One region of the Streptomyces sp. NPDC101165 genome, then DNA from elsewhere that is predicted to be linked to it. Evidence: riboswitches for the same ligand, from Rfam matches in the RefSeq annotation. Region 1 holds a riboswitch; the other holds the start of a gene.

The links. A riboswitch is a leader RNA that binds a small molecule or an ion and turns the genes downstream of it on or off. The one in region 1 is predicted to bind FMN.
Region 2: another riboswitch for FMN. It lies ahead of ribB (3,4-dihydroxy-2-butanone-4-phosphate synthase); the one in region 1 lies ahead of ACIRVH_RS13410 (riboflavin synthase).

What each region holds. Positions count from the first base shown of each region.
Region 1 is NZ_JBIWPG010000005.1:409,786-414,273, reverse strand. It holds gene ACIRVH_RS13420 (bifunctional 3,4-dihydroxy-2-butanone-4-phosphate synthase/GTP cyclohydrolase II) at 1-407, opposite strand, end outside; gene ACIRVH_RS13415 (nicotinamide riboside transporter PnuC) at 404-1,045, opposite strand; gene ACIRVH_RS13410 (riboflavin synthase) at 1,042-1,647, opposite strand; FMN riboswitch at 1,812-1,942, opposite strand; gene ACIRVH_RS13405 (RNA polymerase sigma-70 factor) at 2,201-3,094, shown strand; gene ACIRVH_RS13400 (SDR family oxidoreductase) at 3,199-3,942, shown strand; gene ACIRVH_RS13395 (ROK family transcriptional regulator) at 4,196-4,488, opposite strand, start outside.
Region 2 is NZ_JBIWPG010000035.1:56,846-61,333, forward strand. It holds gene ACIRVH_RS44300 (hypothetical protein) at 1-479, shown strand, start outside; gene tgmA (putative ATP-grasp-modified RiPP) at 785-976, shown strand; gene tgmB (ATP-grasp ribosomal peptide maturase) at 991-1,947, shown strand; FMN riboswitch at 2,216-2,346, shown strand; gene ribB (3,4-dihydroxy-2-butanone-4-phosphate synthase) at 2,598-3,254, shown strand; gene ACIRVH_RS44320 (ester cyclase) at 3,916-4,350, opposite strand; gene ACIRVH_RS44325 (sugar ABC transporter substrate-binding protein) at 4,371-4,488, opposite strand, start outside.

The sequences.
Region 1 (4,488 bases):
GTGGGCTCGGCGACGCCGTCGGCCAGCAGCTGGAGCGTGGTGGCGCGGTCGGCGGCCGAGATGCCGGTGGTGACTCCGTGCGCGGCGGAGGCGTCGACGGAGACGGTGAACGCCGTCTTCATCGACTCGGTGTTGTCCGCGACCATCTGCGGCAGCTGCAGCCGGTCGAGTTCGTCGCCCTCCATGGGCGCGCAGATCAGACCCCGGCACTCGCTCATCATGAAGGCGACGATCTCGGGGGTCACCTTCTCGGCGGCGACGACGAGGTCGCCCTCGTTCTCGCGGTCCTCGTCGTCGACGACCACGATCGGGCGGCCGGCGGCGATGTCGGCGATGGCCTGCTCGACCGGGTCGAGCGTGAAGTCCTCGATGTCGTCGGGGCTGTAGAGGACGGGTGCCGTAGTCATGCCGGTGCTCCTTCCAGGACCGGCTGCGCGGTCCGGCGGGAGCGCAGCCACCAGTCGCGCATGCCCCACAGGACGAGCGCGCCGTAGATGACGTAGACGAAACCGGAGAAGGCGTAGCCGTTGGCGAAGTTGAGGGGCACGCCGACGAGGTCGACGAGCAGCCAGGCGAACCAGAACTCGACCATGCCCTTGGCCTGGGCGTACATGGCGACGATGGTGCCGACGAAGATGTAGGCGTCCGGCCAGGGGTCCCAGGACAGCTTCGGGTAGGCCGTGAACAGCAGGGCCACCGCGACGGTGCCCGCGGCGGCAGCGGCGAGCATCGCCGCGCGCTCGCGCCAGGTGGCGAACCGGGGGGCGATGTGCCCGTCCTCGGCCGTGCCCCTGCTGCGCTGCCACTGCCACCAGCCGTACAGGGCGACGGCCATGACGACGGCCTGCTTGCCGGCGCTGCCGGTCAAATGGCCGTAGAAGGCGGCGAAGAGGACGAGGCCGGACAGGAACTGCACCGGCCAGGTCCACAGGGAGCGGCGCCAGCCGAGGGCGAGGGTGATGAGGCCCAGGATGTTGCCGACCATGTCGGACCAGATGATGTGCTGGCCGAACATGGTGAGCGCCTCGGAGTTCAGCCAGCTCACCGGCCGGCCCCCTGACCGGCCGCGAGCAGCCGCTCCACGTACTTGGCGATGACGTCCACCTCGAGGTTGACCGGGTCGCCGGGCTGCTTGTGGCCGAGCGTGGTCAGGTCGAGGGTGGTCGGGATGAGGCTGACGGTGAAGTAGTCCGGGCCCGCCTCGACGACGGTGAGGCTGATGCCGTCGACGGTGATGGAGCCCTTCTCGACGACGTAGCGGGCGAGGTCCGCGGGCAGCGAGATCCTGACGATCTCCCAGTTCTCGGAGGGCGTGCGGGCCAGCACCTGACCGGTGCCGTCCACGTGGCCCTGCACGATGTGCCCGCCGAGGCGCGCACCCACGGCGGTGGGGCGTTCGAGGTTGACCCGGGAGCCGACGGTGAGCACGCCCAGGCTGGAACGCTTCAGGGTCTCGGCCATCACGTCGGCCGTGAACTCGTCACCCTCGTGCTCCACGACGGTGAGACAGACGCCGTTCACGGCGATGGAGTCGCCGTGCTGCGCGCCCTCGGTCACGACTGGGCCGCGGAGCCGGAAACGGGAGGCGTCGCCGAGATTCTCGACGGCGGTGATCTCACCCAGCTCTTCGACGATTCCGGTGAACACTTCCCGGGTCCTCCTGCCTCGTTAGGGCACGGACTCCGGGGCCTGTCGATGACGACAGAATGTACGGGTGAGCAACTCCGTGGGCTCAGCCGACGCCGAAAAGGGACCCGTCCGCACACGGACGAGCCCAGATACGGCGGCGCGCACACGAACATGCCCGCCCGCCGCGCACTGCCTCCCATCCGGACTTTAACCGTCGGTCCAGGAATTTCACCTGGTCAACCGGCCGCTGGAAGCGACCGGGTCGCGGACTGTAACCGCCGGTTCGGACTTTCACCGACCCCGGAGTGCGCTGCTTCTGGTACACGGCCAGTGTGCCACGCCGGGTCGCCTTCCAGGCAGGCGGAGGGTGTGGGCTCCCTCACAGCACGTGTCGCTGGACTTGCGCACTGGAACCGGCCTGGTCAACTGCCCTACGGAGAGCGAGGGTTGACCTTGGTCCGGACCCATTGACCGTACTGGTCTAGTCCTTTTAGGGTGCGGGCGGGCCCGGTGGCGGTGACGACGGCCCTTGCCCGCCGCCGGGTCGTCATGCCTCTGACAGGGTGGGCCCATGACGACGCCACCCCTGCTCGCCGACGAGTTCGAGTCCCACCGCCCCCGGCTGTTCGGCCTGGCCTACCGCCTGCTCGGCTCCGCGCAGGAGGCGGAGGACGCGGTGCAGGACGCGTATCTGCGGCTCAGCGGCGCCGACCGCGCGGTCATCGAGCATCTCGGGGCGTGGCTCGCCAGGACCGTCACCAACCTGTGCCTGAACCGGCTGACCTCGGCCCGGGCGCGCCGCGAGGAGTACGTCGGGGAGTGGTTGCCGGAGCCGGTGGTCACCTCCGACGGGACGCTCGGGCCGCTGGAGTCGACGGAGGCGCGCGAGCAGGTCTCGATGGCGATGCTGGTGCTGCTGGAGCGGCTGACGCCCACCGAGCGCGCGGTGTACGTGCTGCGCGAGGCGTTCGGGTACGGCCACCGGGAGATCGCGGGCGTCCTGGACCTGAGCGAGGCCAACTGCCGTCAGGTGTACCGGCGGGCGGTGGGTCGGGTGGCTGCGACGGAGTCCCGGTTCGACCCCGCTCCCGAGCGGCGGGAGGAGCTGGTCACGTCGTTCCTCACGGCGGCCCGGGAGGGTGACCTCACCGGCCTGGAGAAGCTGCTCGCGGCGGACGTGACCTGGTGGAGCGACGGCGGCGGCAAGGTCACGGCGGCCCTGCGGCCGATCGTGGGCCGGGAGAAGGTCGCCCGCTTCGCGGCGGGCGCCTCGCAGCGCTTCGCCGTAGGCCTGGAGTACACGGTGGTCGAGGTCAACGGCGCGATCGGAGTGGCCTCGTGGGTGGGCGACACGCTCGTCGGGATCGTCGAGTTCGAGCTGGTGGACGGGCTGGTCGTGGGCGTGTGGGCCGTGATGAACCCGGACAAGCTGGAGTATGTGCGGCGGCAGCTGACCCGCCCGTGACCGGGGCTCGCCGGGGCTTGTCACATTTCCCGGGGCTGCGCGGTCTCAGCTGACGAAGGGCGCTCCGGCCGGGGCGTCCCGGAGTCCGGAGGGACGGAAACAGCATGACCACGATCCTGGTGACCGGCGGAACCGGCACGCTCGGACGGCTCGTCACCGAGCGGCTGCGGGCGGAGGGGCACGAGCTGCGGGTGCTCAGCCGGCACAGCCGGCCCTACGCCGTCGACCTGCGCGAGGGCGGGCCCGGCCTGGACGCGGCCCTGGACGGCGTGGAGACGGTCGTGCACTGCGCGAGCTCTCCGCGCGGCGGCGACGAACAGGCGGCCGACCACCTGATCGCGGCGGCGCGGCGGGCCGGGGTGGGCCACCTGGTGTACATCTCCATCGTCGGCGTCGACCGGGTGCCGTTCGGCTACTACCGGTCCAAGCTCGCGGTGGAGCGGCGGATCGAGGAGTCGGGGCTCGGCTGGACCGTGCTGCGGGCGACGCAGTTCCACGACCTGGTGGTGACGGTTGTCCAGGGACTGGCCAAGTCGCCCGTCGTGCTGGTGCCGTCCGGGGTGTCGGACCAGCCGGTGGAGGTGGCCGAAGTGGCCGACCGCCTGGCCGAGTTGGCGCTCGCGGCACCGGCGGGGCGGGTGCCGGACATGGGTGGGCCCGAAGTGCGGACGCTCGACTCGCTGGCCCGCGCCTGCCTCCGGGCGACGGGACGGCGCCGGCCCGTGCTCGGCATGCCGCTGTTCGGGAAGACGTACCGCGCCTTCCGCGCGGGCGGCCATCTGGCACCGGAGCAGGCGGTGGGCAAGGGGACGTTCGAGGAGTACCTGGCCCGCCGCTTCGGACAGTGACGCCCCGGCACGAGCGACGCTCCGCCGACGCCCTGGACGACAGGCTCCAGGGCCTGCCTGACCATTCCCGTCGTCCGCCCGGAGGACGGCCCGCGCGGCGGCGATGGGGGTGCCCCCGCACGAGCGAAGTCGAGAGTGGGGGAGGAGTCACGCGGGCGGTTCGGCAACGCGGCATGGGGGTCCCCCCGCGCGCTAATCCGAGCGTGGGGGGGCATGCCAGACGCCACGGGGCAGGCGGGAACGTCAGACAGGCCTAGCGCTCCGCCGGTGCGAACAGTTCGTCCTGGGCCCGGTCCCGGGCCGTCAGCAGGGTTCCGCGCAGGACCGCGGCGCCGCCCAGGCTGCTGGCCCGTACCTCGGTGGCCAGCGGTGACATACGGCGGAGCCGCTCCTCCACGCGTGCGGCGAGCACCGCTCCCCCGGCCTGCCCGACCTCTCCGCCCAGGACCACGCAGCCCGGGTCGAGGATGGAGGCGACGGAGGCGGCCCCGATGGCGACCCGGTGGGCGAGGGCGTCGAGGAAGCGATCGGCGGGGCCGGAACCCC
Region 2 (4,488 bases), on a different contig from region 1:
CGCTGCTACGGCGCAGTGCCGCCTACAGCCGACATCTGCCTGTCGACGCCATCGACCTGCTGTCGAAGGACGACGACTACCCCGTGCGACTCCTGCTGTGTGAGAACCAACCGACTGTCGACGGCGAGGTAGTGCTGCAGACGTACCTGGACTGCAAGGTCATCACCAAGGGTGCTCTGCTGCACCACCCGAACTTCCCGCGTGCGGGCAGCGGACAACGCTTCGCCGACGACCCAGATCCAGAGAAGCGATGGCTGGTGGGGCTCGACGCCGAAGCGCCCGTCGACGCCGTGGTCCGATTGCTCGCCGACCCCGACGATCGTGTACGTGCCATGGCAGCCGCACACCCCGCACTGCCGACCGATCTCATCCTCCAAAGCTGCGGGAATCCGGAGACCTCCTCCCACGCCCTCAGCAACCCAAGCCTGCCCACGGAAGCCATGCACCAATACCTGGACGATGCAGGCGTCCCTCGCTGACGCGGACAGATCAGAAACAGTGCGAACGCCCCCTGTCCCGGCACACTGTTGAGCGCTCGAGAGGGGCCATGAACTCTCTTGGAGTGAGGAAGCAGTCACCGTTCGCACCTGAGTGACAGATCTGACGCTCCATCCGATGTGTGACTTGTGGGGATGGTAAGCACAGTGGTGCCGATGATGCAGGCGATGCGAATCATGTGGCGCACATGTGATGACCTTCACCACGATGTGACAGAAAGCGAGAGTCCCTACGCAAGGGCGCGTAAGGACCGCATCCATCTCATCTGCACCTGTGGAGGTACCGAGTGCGACCGTTCACCCTCAACTACACCTTGCCGAAGGCGTTTCCGACCGTGGTGACGCCGTACCACTTCGACGAGTCGCGTCAGTTGAACGTGCTTCCCGACGGCCGCCCGGCCGTCAGTGACCCGGACCTGCTGCTGGCTGTCGGTACGACCACGTCCACCGCCGGTTCCCAGACCCACTTCGATGACTGACGCTCCGTAATCGAATGACCGTACTGATCCTCACGTCCAACGAGGACGTGACCGCCGACATGGTGGTGGCCAAGCTGCACGAGATGGGAACCCCCGTCGTACGGCTGGACCCTGCCGACCTGCCGGACAAGGTAGTGCTGTCCGCCCACTACGCCCACGGCGACTTCAACGGACACCTGTCCGTGAATGGACAGGTGCTCAGCATGGGAGGTCTGCGCTCCGTATGGGTGCGCAGGCCCGGCGAACCGGCGGCGCACGCGACGAACCCCTCGCCGTGGCTGGCCGCCGAGACCCGTCAGGCGCTGTTCGGAATGCTCTTCTCCACCTCCACGCGATGGATGAACCATCCACGCAACGCCGATCGGGCCCGTCTGAAGCCTTGGCAGTTGAAGATGGCTCACCTCAGCGGCTTCACGGTACCGCCGACCGTCTTCACCACGGCGCCGCGCTTGGCACGGCAGTTCGCTGAGGAGCACCAGGACGTGGTGGTGAAGTCGGCCTCGGGGCCGCCGCCCGGTGACCCCGGCCTGGCCCTGCCCACCACCCTGATCGGCCCCGACGCGGACTTCTCGACCGTAGCGGCCGGCCCCACGCTGCTGCAGCGTTACATACGCAAGCGCGCCGACATCCGTCTGACCTGTGTCGGCACTCGGCTGTTCGCCGCACGAAAGACGGCCGAGCCGGGCCAGGTCGACGGGCGCTACGGCGACACCGAGCACGCCTGGGAGACGGTCCCGGTACCCGAACGCATCGGCCGGTCGGTGCTTGAGTACCTCGTGCTCGCCGGACTGGCGTACGCCGCCTTCGACTTCGCCGAGGACGAGGACGGCGTCTGGTGGTTCCTGGAGTGCAATCAAGGTGGCCAGTTCGGCTTCATCGAGCTGGAGACCGGGCAGCCGGTATCGGAGGCGGTCGCTCTGTGGCTGTCACAGTGCACGGCGGCCAGCCGTGTACCAGAGCTCCACTGGTGAGGCGACCACCGCGCGAGTGCCACCCCGACTTCACGCACGGCAACGTCCGGTGCCAAGGGCACTGCTGTGTGTGGGGCGGGCCTGCCGCGAAGGAGGCCATGAGCGCGGCTTGATCACCTACGTCCAGCTGCCCTCACAAGCATGCCGCGGCGGCCGACCATGAGGCTGGTGAGCATCGACGCCGAGACGGTGCAACCTGCGTCGATACCGCCGTGATGCCGAACACACCACAGGACGAGACGGCTGTGCCATGATCGGCGCTGAGTGTTCGCGCGCTCCGGGGTCGGTGTAATTCCGAGCCGGCGGTGAAAGTCCGCGACCCAGCCGAAGCCATCGGCTGGTTGACCTGGTGGAACTCCAGGACCGACGGTGAAAGTCCGGATGGAAGGCAGTGCGCCGCGACACAGTGGTCCCCGGTCGGGCATCGAGCGCCCGTACCGGGACTTGGTGCTCGCTATCCCCGGAACGGCGTCTGTGCACGGGGGCGAGCTGTCATCCGCCAACTCCCGCCTGCATGGCACGTCGTCCATTACGGCAGGCCGTCGTGTGCCCGTGCTCGGACGAGTGCCTGCCGTATGGCCGCGTTCTCTCGCAGATCAGTGCATCGCCCGGACACACCTGTCGGGGCGGTCCCGACCGCAGGAGAGCACATGCCAGCCGCAGTTCACACCACGACCGACCGTCTGCAGTTCGTCGCGCAGGCCATCGAAGCCTTTCGCCGCGGCGGTTTCGTCATCGTTTTCGACGACGAGTCCCGTGAGAACGAGGGCGACCTCATGGTGGCCGCCGAATACACCGACACGGACGCGATGACGTACATGCTGGACCACACCTCGGGGGTGGTCTGCGCGGCGCTGCCGTACCAGCGCTGCACGGACCTCGACCTGCCGCAGATGGTGAACGACAACTCCGGGCTGCACGGCACGGCGTTCACCGTGTCCGTGGACCTGATCGCCGGCGGCACCACCGGCATTCCCGCCGACGAGCGCGCTCGTACCTTGCAGGCGCTCACCGACCCGGCCGCACAGGCAGGAGACTTCGCGCGCCCCGGCCACATCTTCCCCGTCCGAGCCGCGCGCGGCGGGGTACTGGAACGCGACGGGCACACCGAGGCCGCCGTGGACCTCTCCCTGCTCGCGGGACTGTCCGGAGTAACCACGATGTGCGAGATCGTCCGGCCCGACTGGGCCATGGCCCGTCACAGCGACCTGCAAGAACTGGCCAAGCGCGAAGGGCTGCCCCTGATCTCGGTAGGCGACGTCGCGGCCTACCGGCATGCGCACGCGTCCGCATCGCAGCATTCCTGAACCTTCTCGTGTCCACGTAGCACGCGTGCAGACGGGCCAAAGCGCCGGTCTTCGCCGAGGCCTCCAGGTCCTCACCGTCGCCGCGCCGGTCTCGGCGGCATCGGTGAGGGTCTTCAGGGTCTTCACCTGGGCAGCCAGCCAGCGTGACGGCCGACGGTCTGCGGCCTCGATCACCGAGGTCCAGGCTGCCGTCAGGACCGCAGTGTCCCGGCCATCCACGAGATGGGATGCGCCGAGGGCCATGACGGTCGAACGAGGGCAGAGCCACCTCGAGCGCCGACTGCCGCGCCCGCCATGGGGCGTGTCCGATCGTCATCGCCGACGTAGACGAGGCCTGTCACCATGCTGCTGCTCCCCCGTATGCTGCCGACCGCTTCTCCGGCCGTCCGACGATCTAACCCTTGGGCGGGCTGCAGCAATGGGATTGCCGTCAGCGCGCATACGGAGCGCCGCAGTCGCTTACGGCACCTGCTAGGAACGGCCGGCGCGCGCGAGCGCTGCAAGCCCAGAGACGCGCGGACGTAGGCCGCTTCTTGGTCGTCCCCGGCCGGCGGGCGACGGCCCAGCGCGGCGTCGGCTGTGGAGGGCTTCCGCAGGGGCTGCGGGCCTCATTACCGGCCGTGACGCGCCCATCGACGGCGCGGCGGGCCTGTGGGTCTCGTCAGGACGGGAGGGCGCCGAGCTGACGTAGCTGCGCGAGGACGTCGACGACACCCCGGAGCTCGACGATCCGCCCGTCGACGAAGCGGAAGATGAAGATCTCGCTGTAGGTGACGGTCTTTCCGGTGGGCGGCAGGCCCTGGTACTCGCCCCGGTGGGTCCCGGTCACCGTGTTCCTGACGACGACCTTGTCGCCCTCCGTGATCATCTCCTCCATGGCGACGTGAATGTCGGCGAACGCGCGCAAGAGCACCTCCCACACCCGCTTCAGGGCCTCTGCACCCGTCACTCCCATCGGTACCGGCGTGTGGAAGAGCAGATCCGGTGCGACGAACTCGTCGATGGCCTTCGAGATGATTCCCGGGTCGCCGGTGTTCACCGCGGAGTGGAAATGGCTGAGCCTCGCTGTGTTGCTGGTTGCCGCGGCTGCCGACATGCGCTCTCGGAGGATGGATGCTACTTCAGGCCGATCGCAGCGCAGTCCGCCTCGTACTTCGGGGTGCAGATGTCCTTGACGGAGTAGACGCCGTCCGCGATCACCGTGTCCTTGATGCTGTCCCTCGTGAGGGCAACC